DNA from 3 places in the Acidihalobacter yilgarnensis genome. Region 3 is predicted to be linked to each of the others. Evidence: predicted binding sites of a transcription regulator. Region 3 holds the regulator's gene; each other region holds the start of a gene.
What was found. Region 3 encodes FNR, which switches genes on or off when oxygen is low (the NO sensors DNR and NnrR bind a similar motif). Its sites were predicted from a motif close to TTGATNTANATCAA; they were not measured.
Positions count from the first base shown of each region.

Region 1: BI364_RS05075 (TatD family nuclease-associated radical SAM protein) is a predicted target of FNR. The motif match lies at 3,093-3,106, and genes of this name have one in related genera.
Region 2: BI364_RS04795 (hydrogenase small subunit) is a predicted target of FNR. The motif match lies at 2,918-2,931, and genes of this name have one in related genera.

Region 1 is NZ_CP017415.1:1,071,280-1,075,629, forward strand. Features, by position in the region: gene BI364_RS05060 (hemerythrin domain-containing protein) at 1-544, shown strand, start outside; gene BI364_RS05065 (SDR family NAD(P)-dependent oxidoreductase) at 806-1,549, shown strand; gene BI364_RS05070 (PA4780 family RIO1-like protein kinase) at 1,776-2,633, shown strand; gene BI364_RS05075 (TatD family nuclease-associated radical SAM protein) at 3,169-3,783, shown strand; gene ubiU (ubiquinone anaerobic biosynthesis protein UbiU) at 3,872-4,350, shown strand, end outside.
Region 2 is NZ_CP017415.1:1,003,528-1,007,877, forward strand. Features, by position in the region: gene BI364_RS04790 (nickel-dependent hydrogenase large subunit) at 1-1,651, opposite strand, end outside; gene BI364_RS04795 (hydrogenase small subunit) at 1,648-2,754, opposite strand; gene BI364_RS04800 (nickel-dependent hydrogenase large subunit) at 3,029-4,350, opposite strand, start outside.
Region 3 is NZ_CP017415.1:150,691-155,040, forward strand. Features, by position in the region: gene BI364_RS00740 (LpxL/LpxP family acyltransferase) at 1-11, opposite strand, end outside; gene BI364_RS00745 (tRNA 2-thiocytidine biosynthesis TtcA family protein) at 17-772, opposite strand; gene pip (prolyl aminopeptidase) at 901-1,857, shown strand; gene dtd (D-aminoacyl-tRNA deacylase) at 1,854-2,303, shown strand; gene fnr (fumarate/nitrate reduction transcriptional regulator Fnr) at 2,324-3,085, opposite strand; gene hisB (imidazoleglycerol-phosphate dehydratase HisB) at 3,239-3,832, shown strand; gene hisH (imidazole glycerol phosphate synthase subunit HisH) at 3,867-4,350, shown strand, end outside.

The DNA.
Region 1 (4,350 bases), 920 kb from region 3:
CGTCGATGACCGAGACACGCGTGCGTTACTTGAGCACTTCGCCGCGTCGCGTCGGCACCGTTTTTTATGGTTGCCGCAGGCCAATACGATCGGTCGCTGGGCAGTTTGCCTGTATCGGCGCGAGCCGCTGTCGTCGCCTCGCGTGGGCGAGGTGTTACAGGCGGACCATGCGCGTATCGACGAATTGCTCGATATCGCCACGGAACAAATGGCGGCCGGCCAGCGCGGCGGTGAGTCGCTGGATGATTTGATCTGGGGGCTGCGTCGACATATCCGTTTCGAGGAGCAGCGATTTTTCCCGTTGTTTCTGAGCTGCGGTGGCGCCGAGCCGCCGATTCGGGTGATGCTCGCGGAGCATGGTGCCATTGAGACGTATTTGTGTCGTTTGGAGAATGCACCTGAGGATGCCAAGGCGTTGGCTGAGCTTCGTCAGCTGCTCGGACAGCATAATTTTAAAGAGGAAGGCGTGCTCTACCCCATGCTCAATGCCTATCTTGAGGGGCGCGATGAGCCGCTGGTCGAGGATCTCTTCGCCAGTCTGTGATGACGCGCACCCTTGATGGCGCAGGGCATTGTGAGCGAAGCAATTTCGCGACGGCCAGAAAATCGGTGTGTCCCCTATCCGGCCGTACGCGGATACGGGACAATGCTCGAATCACATGCTAGCGGTAGCGCCCGGTGGATCAATGAACGCTGTTGTAAGACGTATCCATACATTATGCAGATCCTCACGCCGACACTCCCGGCCGAGGCGCCATGAGGGAGCCTGTCAGCGCATTGCGGATTCACAGTGGCCGATGTGCCGGTGACGAGCGATTTCCCGGTTGCCTTGGTTACGGGCTCCACCTCGGGTATCGGCGAGGCGATAGCGCGTCGCCTCGCTCGCGAGGGCATGGCGGTCGTTTTGCACTCGCGCGAATCGACGGCGGCAGGGCGCGCCTTGGCGGCCGAACTGGGGCAAGCCGCTTATGTGCAGGCCGATCTGATGCTGGATGCCGATCGGGTCCGCCTGATTCGGGAGGCGGTGGGCATCTGGGGGCGTCTCGATGTGCTGGTCAACAATGCCGGATCGAGTCGGGTCATTCCGCATGCGGATCTCGTCGCTGCGACGCCAGAGGTGTGGCAGCTTTTGTACGAAATCAATGTGGTGGCGCCCTTTCGTTTGGTGGCCGAGGCCGAGTCTGCATTGCGCGAGGCCGCCCGACGTGGCCGACCCGGCTGCGTGGTGAATATCAGTTCCCATGCCGGCGTGCGGCCTAAGGGAGCGTCGATCCCGTATGCCGCCACGAAGGCAGCGCTGAACCATGTGACCCGTTTGCTTGCCTTGTCGCTGGCACCAGACGTGCGCATCAACGCGGTCGCACCGGGTTTGGTCGACACGCCGATGACCGTGGATTGGACGGAGGCCCGGGAAGTCTGGCGAACGCGCGCGCCCATGCAGCGGGCGGCCAGCCCGGACGATATCGCGCAAGCGGTCGCGCTGCTGGTGGCCTCTGATTATCTGACGGGTGAGATACTGCTTTCAGATGGTGGCTTGAATCTGACGTGAAGACGATAAATTACGTGTATCTGAATCAAGTCGGCTCGGTCTGTAACGCCGCGCCTAGGCAGTAGCGTGACGGATATTTTGGCGGGATAGCCGGAAACGGACGGGCTGAGCAGCCATACTCCCCTCATAGCGTGGCAATGAATGCGATGAATCGCAGCCCACAGTCGTCCATGCTTGGTATGTTCAGTAAGACTCTGGCATGCTACGCCGCCCGCATGAAGACACCATGAAAACTCCCAAGCGAATCCAGCCACTGGTTGATGATGGCCTCGTTGATGAAGTCATCCGCTCATTGATGAGCGGCAAGGAGGCTTCGGTCTATATTGTGCGCTGTGGCTCCGAAATCCGCTGCGCCAAGGTCTACAAAGACGCAAGCCAGCGTAGCTTCAAGCAGGCGACTCAGTACCAAGAGGGACGCAAATCGCGTAACAGCCGCCGAGCGCGCGCCATGGAAAAGGGCTCGCGGTTTGGCCGTGAGCAGCAGGAAACTTCATGGCATAGCGCCGAGGTCGATGCGTTGTACCGGCTGGCAGAGGCCGGCGTGCGCGTACCCCAGCCTTTCGGCTGTTTTGAGGGGGTGCTGCTGATGGAGTTGATCACCGATGTAGACGGCGATGTGGCGCCCCGTTTAAACGACGTCTCCTTGTCTCACGAACAGGCGCTTGCCGGCCATGCGCAATTGATGAGAGACATCGTGCGTATGCTCTGTGCAGGCCTGGTGCATGGCGATCTGTCCGAATTTAATGTGCTAATGGATGCATCGGGTCCGGTCATCATCGACCTGCCGCAGGCGGTCGACGCCGCCGCCAACAACCATGCGCAATGGATGCTTGCGAGGGATGTTGAAAGCATCACCGCTTATTATGCGCAATCCGCCCCGGAGCTGAGCGACACGCGCTATGCACAGGAGATCTGGGCGCTCTATGAAAAGGGCGAATTGACCCCGGATGTGGCGCTGAGTGGTCGATTCGTGGAGGAAGCGACGGATGCAGATGTGGACGCAGTGCTGCAAGTGATTCAGGATGCCAGGGAAGAAGAGTTGGCCCGCAGGCAGCGTTTACTTGACTCTAACGAATCTGATTGATCATGCGGTATAGAATGCGCGCCAATGCGTCATGGGCAGCTTGAGCGTGCTCAAGCGTAACCAGCACACCACCTATTGTTAAAGCCTTTTTCCCCAATGATTACCCGTCTTGGAAATCCACTTTATTGATTGTTGACAATCGTCGCCAGTCAATGTCGTCGAGACAAAAAATCAGCATTCTGGGTCGTATCGATACTGATCGATTGGCATGCCATTGAGACAAATATATAAGCGAGAAAGCTATATATGACGGTCGGCCTTGTGGGCAGTTGTTTGTGCACAAGCGCGATGCCATCATCAGGCAATCTTTGGCTGCAATAAAAATAAAATTATAAGATTGTGATTTTTGTTGTTTTATTTGTTTCTCAAACAACGCCTTGAAAAGTATTCTTTTAATCCATGGTCCGTTCGGTTTGTGGGGGCATGGATGTTCTCTGGCGTGGTTGTAATCTGCGTGACTTGACTTGGATCAAGGTGGTGTTCCAGGGGCGACGTATATTCGATGCTGGATTGTGTCAATAATGGATGCTTCGGCATGAACGGTTCCGAGATAAATTCTACCTATGCCTATAGTCTGCACGGCAATTGTTATTTGAATGTGACTAACCGTTGCACGCTGCGTTGCCGTTTTTGTCCGAAGTTCAATGGTCAGTGGCTTGTGCAGAGCTACGGTCTTAAATTGTATCGAGAGCCAGATGTGGATGCATTAATAGATGCGGTAGGTGATGCAAGCACATGGAAAGAAGTCGTTTTTTGCGGACTGGGCGAGCCTACATTGCGTCTGGGCACAGTGCTGGAGACGGCACGACGACTGCATGAATCAGGAGTGCGTGTGCGGCTCAATACGGATGGTCTAAGCAATCATGTGTACGGGCATGATGTGATCCCCCGGTTGGCGAATGTGATCGATGCGGTCTCGGTATCGCTCAATGCGCAGACCGCAGCTGTATATGCCGTCCATTGCCGCCCACGGGATGCAGGTGCTTATCCGGCGGTGCTCGATTTTCTGTATCGAGCATCGGATTGTTTTGCGGAGGTGACCGCGACAGCCATCGATGGTTTGGTGGGTGTGGATATGGATACTTGTGCCGAAATCGCCGATAAAATGGGCGTGTCATTTCGGCGACGCGAGTTGGATAAAGTGGGTTGATGGTTTCGTAGGGTTCGCGGAAACGCGTGTTTTTGAGATCCATATACATCGCTTCGATGTGGCTTGTGTCATTTGATTGGTGATTGATATGTCTGTGGTAAAAATACCTGAATTGGTTTGCCCGGCCGGTAGTTTGCCCGCGTTGCGCGCGGCAGTGGATGGTGGCGCAGATGCGGTTTATTTGGGTCTTCAGAACGCGACCAATGCAAGAAATTTTCCGGGGCTTAACTTTTTTATTGAAGATATTAGGCGTGGCATAGAATATGCGCGCCAGCGAAATGCGAAGATTTTTTTGGCACTCAATACCTATCCACAGGCAGAAAACTGGGTGCAATGGACGTCGGCGGTTGATATCGCGGCTGACTTGAATGTTGATGCCGTCATCATGGCCGATCCTGGGCTATTGTCGTACGCAGTCAAAAAATATCCGTCATTGCGCCTGCATTTGTCGGTTCAGGGATCGGCTACCAATTTGCATGCATTGACATTTTACAAAGAACATTTTGGTGTCCAGCGTGCGGTGCTACCAAGAGTGCTTTCATTGCAGCAGGTTCGTGCAATTATAAA
Region 2 (4,350 bases), 850 kb from region 3:
CCTCGAAGGCGCCGATGTTGCCCTCCGGGTCGCGCGGCGAACCGTTCCAGGTGGTCGGGACCACGGCCTGATAGCTGTCGATCTTGGTGTCGCGGATCTTGATCCAGTGACCCAGCGCGCCGCGCGGCGCCTCCGTGAAGCCGACGCCCTTGGCTTCCTTGGGCCAGCTCGAGGGCTCCCACTTGTCGACGTTGGCGGTGGCGCTGTCGCCGGCCTTGAGGTTGGCCATCAGCTTGTCCTGGAAATAGCGCATCTTGTGCGCCGACCAGGAGGCTTCCAGGGCTCGTGCGGCGGTGCGTCCCAGCGTCGAGAACAGCGCCTCGAAGGGCAGTCCGACGTCGCTCAGGAACTTGTCCACCGGCTCCTTGTAGTCCGGCATGCCCTTGACGTAGCCGATGATGTGACGGGCCAGCGGGCCAACTTCCATGGCGTGCCCCTTCCAGCGCGGCGCCTTGATCCAGGAGTATTTCGCGCTCTCGTCGATCTGCTGGATGTCGGTCTTGCTCCCCTTGGTGTTGGGGCCGAGCACGAAGTCGGGGTCGGTGATGCCCACCCAGGGATGCAGGCCCTCGTTGGGTTGCGGGTATTTGTACCAGGAGTGGTCGACGAACTCCTGCACCTGATGTAGGTCGCGCAGGTCGATGTCGTACACGCGCTTGAGATCGCCGTTGATGATGGCACCGCTGGGCATCAGCAGGTTCGAGGGCGAGTAGTCGTTGGCGTGTTCCGGGATGTCGCCGTAGGCGAGCACGCTCTGGCTGGACAGGCCGCCGCCGTAGAGCCAGTCCTTGTAGAACATGGCCACGGCGCGGATGTCCGGCAGGTAGACCTGATCGATGAAGTCGATGGAGCGGTTGATGATCTCCGAGACCAGGTTGAGGCGCACCATGTTGACCGGCGCGCCGGCGGCCATCGACTCGTCCATGTTGATCGCGCAGGGCACGCCGCCGACCAGCCAGTTCGGATGCGGGTTCTTGCCGCCGTACACGGCGTGGATCTTGACGATCTCGCGCTGGAAGTCGAGCGCCTCCAGGTAGTGCGTCACCGCCATCAGGTTGCCTTCGGGCGGCAGCTTGTACGCCGGGCTGCCCCAGTAGCCGTTCTTGAACAGGCCGAGCTGGCCGCTCTCGACGAAGCGCTTGAGGCGGTTCTGCACGTCGCGGAAATAGCCCGGCGACGAATTCGGCCACGGCGAAAGGCTTTGCGCCAGCGTGGAGGTCGCCTTGGGGTCGGCCTTGAGCGCGCTGACCACGTCCACCCAGTCCAGCGCGTGCAGGTGATAGAAGTGCACCAGGTGGTCGTGCACCTGCAGCATCAGCTGCATGATGTTGCGGATGGTGTTCGCGTTCTCGGGGATCTTGATGTCGAGGGCGTCCTCCACCGCGCGCACGGAGGTCAGCGCGTGCGTGCCGGTGCACACGCCGCAGATCCTTTCGGTGAAGGCCCAGGCGTCGCGTGGGTCGCGGCCCTTGAGGATCACTTCCAGCCCGCGCCACATGGTGCCGGTGGAGACGGCGTTGCGGATCACGTTGTGGTCGTCGACGTTGACCTCGCAGCGCATGTGGCCCTCGATCCGGGTGACCGGATCGACCACGACGCGGCGGCCGCCGTCGTTCAGGGTGAAGCCGTTGGGGGTCTTGATGACGCTCATTCGCTCTTGTCTCCGTGGTGTTCATCCTGCTTCGGCTGATGCGGCTTGTGGCGTGCGCGGATTACCGCGGTGACTGCGGCATGCGCCACCGCCGCTGCGCCCACGCCGCCCGCGGCAATGCCGCCGATCTGGTCGGCGTTGGCATCGATGCCGAAGCCGTTGACGCGGGTCAGGCGGTCGTAGAACGAGCCCTTGTCCCAGAACCCGTCCTCGGAGCAGCCCAGGCAGCCGTGCCCGGACTGGATGGGGAACGAGGTGTCGCCGTTCCAGCGCACGGTGGAGCAGGCGTTGTAGGTGGTCGGTCCCTTGCAGCCCATCTTGTACAGGCAATAGCCCTCGCGCGCGGCGCGATCGTCCCAGGACTCGACGAACTCGCCGGCGTCGAAGTGCGCGCGGCGGTAGCACTTGTCGTGGATGCGCTGGCCGTAGAACATCTTCGGCCGCCCTTGGCGGTCGAGCGCTGGCGGGTGGCCGAAGGTGAGCATGTAGGTGATGACGCCGGTCATCACCTCGGCGATCGGCGGGCAGCCCGGCACCTTGATCACCGGCTTGTCGGTGATCACCTTGTGGATCGGCGTGGCGCGTGTCGGGTTGGGTCGCGCGGCCTGCACGCAGCCCCAGGATGCGCAGGCACCCCAGGCGATCACGTGCTTGGCGTGCGCCGCGGCGTAGCGCAGTTTTTCCACGAAGGGCTTGCCGCCGACGATGCAGTACATGCCGTCCTCGTTGAGCGGCGGATTGCCTTCGACCGCGAGGATGTAGTTGCCCTTGTGCTTTTCGATGGTCTCCTGCAGGCAGGCCTCGGCCTGATGCCCGGCGGAGGCCATCAGGGTGTCGTCGTAATCCAGCGAGATCATCGACAGGATGACGTCCTTGGCCAGCGGATGTCCGGAGCGGATGAACGATTCGGAGCAGCAGGTGCATTCCAGGCCGTGCATCCACAGCACCGGCGTGCGCGGCTTGTTCTCCATCGCCCACGCGATCTTCGGCACGAAGGCCGGGCTGAGGCCCAGCGAGGTGGCGGTCAGGCTGCAGAACTTGAGAAAGCTGCGTCGGCTGATGCCCTGGCGACGCATCACGTCGTAGAAGGTTTCTATCGCCATGTACTCCTCCCTCTGCGCCCACCCCACGGCAGAGCGGGCGCTGGCAGTCGCGGATCGATTCGCGGGTTCTTAGGAGAGGACGCCGAGCTTGATGGTCTCGTGTCGTCGGCGTCCCGCCTTGGGAGGGGTCAAAGCACTAAACGGGCCAGTGGCGGGAATCCCATTGACATCAATCAATTAGCCGATCTAATGAATTTTGAGGTGCAGATTGGGGTGGAAAGTTACTTTCCGATTTGCAAGGGTCTGTCTGGTTAGCGGATTGTCAGCGTCGTCGTCAGTGCGCCGTGCACACCATGCAGGGGTCGAAGGAGCGGACCACATGCTGGACGGCGATCTTCCGCGGATGGCGCGGCGAGTCCACTGGCGTCCCGGTCAGCGCCTGCTCCAGCGCGCCGGGTTGGCCGGCGGCGTCGCGCGGCGAGAAATTCCAGGTGGTGGGCGAGACGATCTGGTAGTTGCGGATGCGTCCGCCCTCGATCCGCAACCAGTGCCCGAGACTGCCGCGCGCCGCCTCGGTCAGGCCGATGCCCTCGGCGTCGGCCAGCGGGGCGGCGGGGTTGTGGAACGGTTCGCCCGGAACCAGTGCATCGGTCCAGCGCTGCATCGCCAGCAGGATGCGCGCGCTTTCCAGCAGGCGCGCGACGACACGGGTGAGCACGTTGCCGCCGGTGGCGGCGACGAGGTCGCAAATCAGCGGATGGCCGTCGACGAGCTGGCGCGCGAGCGCGCCGACCTCGACCGCCTTGCCGTGCAGGCGCGGCGCCTTGCACCAAGTGTAGGCGCCTTCGCGCCCCGGGTCGGGCAGGGTGCGCGCCGTGCGCGGCGGTGCCGTGTCGCCCGCCATCCAGCTGTGGCTGACGTCCTCGGCGATGCCGTCGACGTCGAGTGAGTGCAGGCTGCCGTCGCGCCACACGCCGCGCGCGAAGAGCGGTGCCCCGTCAGCTTCGCGGTAGGCGCCGAAGCTCATGAAGCGGTCGGCGGCGCGGCCCAGGGTGTGCAGTCCGAGGGCCTCGCCGAGGGCGAGGAAGCGGGCGAGATCGCCGGGCTGCCCGGCCTGTGCCGCCTGCCAGTGCTGCAGCGCGTCGCGGCTGTCGAGGGCGACGATCTCGTCCAGGGGTGCGGCGAAGACCCGTTGTTCCAGGAATCGGCGGAAGGCGCCGACGACGTTGCCCAGATGCAGGCGCTCGCGCGCGGATACCGCTCGGGTGCAGCCGCCGGGCTGGATGGCGAGGCTGTGCGGCCACTTGCCGGCCAGCAGGCCCATGAGGTGCATGAACGCGGTGCGCGCCTGCAGGAACTCGGGTGCGGCGCTGCCCTCGACGGCGCGAAAGCGCGCGTGGATGTCGGCGTGCCAGGGCTGGGCGGCGTATTCGGGGCGCGCGAAGTCCGGCATGAAGAACAGGTAGAAGTGAGTCAGGTGGTCGATCAGGTTTTCCGCGGCATGGATCAGGTCGAGCGCGAGGATGCCGTTGGGCGGGGTTTCCGCGCGGTAGGCGTCGCCCAGCGCGAACGCCGCAGCCACCGACTGCGAGACCGAACAGATGCCGCAGACCCGCGGCGCATAGACCAGAGCGTCCCCGGGAATCTTGCCCAGCA
Region 3 (4,350 bases):
ACAGTACGCACGCGTCTCAAGCGTCGTCTGGCAGCCCTGCGGACATCAATGGCCTCAGGGTAGAGAGTAGATTGCGGAACAGTCGCGGCTGTTCCGCCTCCTGTCGTGCCAGCAGTTGCTTCATGTGTTCGCGCTGGGTGGGCATGGCGAAGCAGGCTGGACAGTTTTCCGGAATCACGGGTAGCCGAGCAGTTTCTGCAAAGGCGCGAGTCTGGCGTTCGCGGGCATAGACCAGTGGGCGTATGACCCTCAGATCGCCGGCATCGATGCGGTAATGCGCTTTCATTGTGCGCAGCTGGCCGCCGTGAAAAGCGGACATCAGGAAGCTTTCGGCGAGATCGTCCAGGTGTTGGGCCAAGGCGATGACATTGTAGCCTTCGCGGCGTGCGGTGCTGTACATCACGCCGCGCTTCATGCGCGCGCAGAACGAGCAGAACGAGTCGTTGTCCATATGCGCGTCGGCCAGTTCGATGATGCGTTCACGCTCGTAGTGATAGGGCACGCCGAGTGCGGCGAGATACGGGATCATCGGACTTGGATCGAAATCCGGGGATTGCGGGTCTACGGTGATGGCGCCGAGCTCGAAGCGGATGGGCGCGCGCCGCCGGAAGTGCAGAAGCAGCATCAGCAGACTGAGCGAATCCTTGCCACCGGAGAGTCCTAGTAATATGCGATCTCCCTCGCGGATCATGCGGAAATCGGCGATGGCCCGGCCCGCCAGGCGGGCGAGCGTTTTCGGAGGGGGAGCCGGAATCGGTTGTTGTGTGTTCATGCGCGCAAGATAGGGAGGCTGACGCGTGAAGGCAAGCGCGGCAGATGCGAGGTATCCTGATGCCAGCCTGTACGTCCCTCGGCGTACACCTCCCGCGCCGTTGCCCGCGCGTTCTGGATGAGGACCCGATGAATCGCCTACCCCTGTTTCCCAGTATTTTGCCCTACCGGACCCATGCCCTGGCGATGGATGAGCGGCATACCCTGTACGTCGAGGAGTGTGGGCGCCCGGACGGTTTGCCGGTGGTGTTTCTGCACGGAGGCCCTGGTTCCGGCTGCGAGCCCTGGCATCGACGTTTTTTCGATCCGGCGATCTATCGCATCGTGCTCTTCGATCAACGTGGTAGCGGTCGTTCGACCCCGCATGCCGAATTGCGTGACAACACCACGATGCATTTGATTGAAGACATCGAGCGCATCCGCGAATATCTGGAGATCGACCGTTGGGTGGTGTTCGGCGGGTCCTGGGGCGCGACGCTGGGACTGGCATATGCCGAGGCGCATCCCTCGCGCGTGCGAGGTGCAATTCTGCGAGGTATCTTTCTGTGTCGGCAAGAAGATATCGATTGGTTCTATCAGTTCGGGGCCGGGCGTCTTTTTCCAGATTACTGGGAGGACTTCCTTGCGCCGATCCCGCCTGCGGAGCGCGGCAATATGGTCGCCGCGTACCAGCGACGTCTCGTAGGTGATGATGAGGTGGCGCGGATGGCCGCGGCGCGTGCCTGGTCAGTCTGGGAGGGGCGTACGGCGACCTTGTATCAGAGCCCTGCGGTGGAGGAGCACTTTTCCGATCCCTACGTCGCGCTCGCACTCGCGCGGATCGAGAATCACTATTTCGTGCATCACGGTTTTCTGGATTCTGGGCAGCTGCTGAAAGAGGCGGATCGTCTGGCCGACATCCCGGGCGTGATCGTGCATGGTCGTTACGACGTGATCTGCCCACTGGACCAAGCTTGGGCGCTACAGCGTGCCTGGCCGGATGCGCGGCTTGAGGTCGTGCCCGATGCGGGCCATTCCGCGGCAGAGCCGGGGATCATCGATGCACTGGTACGCGCAACGAACGCTTGGGGAGCCGAGTTGGCATGATCGGTCTGTTGCAGCGCGTCAGCCAGGCCAGCGTGCGTGTCGATGGCGCGGTGATCGGAGAAATCGGTTGGGGTTTGCTGGTGCTTGTGGGCGTCGAGCGCGGTGATGGGTTGCCGCAGGCGGATCGCCTGCTGGAGCGGCTACTCGGTTATCGCGTGTTCCCCGATGCCAGCGGCAGAATGAATCTGGGTCTCGGAGCGGTAGGCGGCGGATTGCTGTTGGTGCCGCAGTTTACCTTGGTGGCCGATACCGATAAGGGGCTGCGCCCGAGTTTTGCGCCGGCCGCGGAGCCTGTGTTGGCGCGCACGTGTTTCGATTACCTGCTGGCTTGCGCGCAGGACAGCCATGCGGTTGTGGCGTCCGGCCGCTTCGGTGCGGAGATGTCGGTGGCCCTGGTGAATGAAGGGCCAGTGACTTTTCGAGTTCGAGTGGCGCCTGGGGGGTGAAGTGAGAAGTCCGGTGGTTTCTAACCGTGGCGCGGCTCGCCAGCGGAAGCGGTCGCACTGAGGTTGCACAGCCCGCTCATGCGGCTGCGATCGACGAGGGTGATGGCCTTGCGGTCTACTTCGATGAGGCCTTCCTGCTGGAAGCGGGTGAACAGACGGCTGACGGTTTCCACCGCCAGGCCCAGATAGTTTCCGATGTCGCTGCGCGACATGCTCAGATTGAAGGCCTGGCCGGAATAACCGCGCAGTTCGAAACGTGAAGCCAGGTTGAGCAGGAAGCTGGCGAGCCGTTCCTCGGCGCTGCGGTTGGCGAGCAGGCGCATGAACTGCTCGTCGGAATTGAGTTCGCGGCTCATGATGCGCAGCAATTGTCGTTGCAGGCCGTCGACTTCATGGGCGAGGGTGTGCAGGCGGTCGAACGGTAGTTCGCAGATGCTGGTGGTTTCCATGGCGACCGAGGATTCGGGGTGGATGCCGCTGCCGATGGCATCGAGCCCGAGGATTTCGCCGGGGAGGTGGAAGGCGTTGATCTGCTCCTCGCCACTGTTCGTGGTGGCGTAGCTCTTGATCGAGCCGGAGCGCACGGCATACAGCGCCTGGAATCGATCACCCTGGCGGAACAGGCTCGCACCGCGCTGCAGGGGTTTGCGGCGGTTGACGATCTGGTCGAGACGCTCGATGTCGCCGCGGGAAAGGCCGAGCGGCAGACATAAATCCTGTAGCTGGCATTCGTTGCAGGCGCGGGACAGATTGTGGATGTTGATGTAAGTCGACGTGTCCACGCGGTGCGTCCCCCCAAGGATTGCGAATGCGCGACCTAGCTTAACAAAAAATGGCGGGGCCGCGTATGGGCGTCCCGTTGCGGGCAATCAGTTCTGCTTTGGATGCGATATGGTATGCTTTCAACCCCGATTTATCGCCTTGCCGGCACGATCATGGAACGACGCATAGCAGAGGTTCAGCGCGAGACCCTGGAGACCAGGATCAGCGTCCGCATCGACCTGGACGGTTCGGGTGAAACCCGTCTGGAAACAGGGGTGCCCTTCTTCGATCACATGCTTGACCAGGTTGGCCGACATGGTCTGATCGATCTCGACGTACATGCGCAGGGCGACCTCAATATCGATGCACATCATACGATCGAGGATGTCGGCATTACGCTGGGACAGGCCTTTGCACGCGCGCTCGGCGACAAGCGCGGTATCCGCCGCTACGGACATGCCTATGTTCCCCTGGACGAAGCGCTATCCCGAGTCGTCGTCGACTGTTCAGGCAGACCGGGCCTGACTCATGAGGTCGATTATCGCCGGGCCGCCATCGGTGACTTCGATGTGGATTTGATCCACGAATTTCTTCAAGGTTTCGTCAACCATGCGGCGATCACGCTGCAGGTCGACAACCTGCGCGGTCGCAACGCGCACCACATCGCCGAGACCGTGTTCAAGGCCCTTGGACGAGCCTTGCGCATGGCCGTGGAGCCCGATCCCCGCGCCGCCGGCACACTGCCTTCGACCAAGGGCGCGCTCTAACCCTCATACGCACTCAAGACTGGTCCTCACAGCTATGGCCGTCCTGGCAATTATCGATTACGGCATGGGCAACCTGCGCTCGGTTTCCAATGCATTACTGCGCGTGGCGCCGGCAGGAGACCGCGTGGTTCTCACGTCGTCACCGGAGGTTGTCCGCGCCGCCGATCGGGTGGTCTTCCCCGGCCAAGGCGCGGCGCGCGATTGCATGCGTGAAATCGTGGGACATGGCTTGGTGGACGCGGTGCTCGATGCGGCTGCAAGTCGGCCGTTTCTGGGCATTTGCATGGGTATGCAGGTACTGCTCGCACACAGCGAGGAAAACGGAGGAATCGACTGCCTCGGGGTCTATCCCGGTACGGTGCGTTACTTCGGACGCTCGCCGCGCGATCCGCTGAGCGGCGAACGTTTGAAGGTTCCGCACATGGGCTGGAACCAACTGCAGCAATCCCGCCCGCATCCGTTGTGGTCCGGCATCCTGGATTTGTCGCGGTTTTACTTCGTACACAGCTATTACGTAG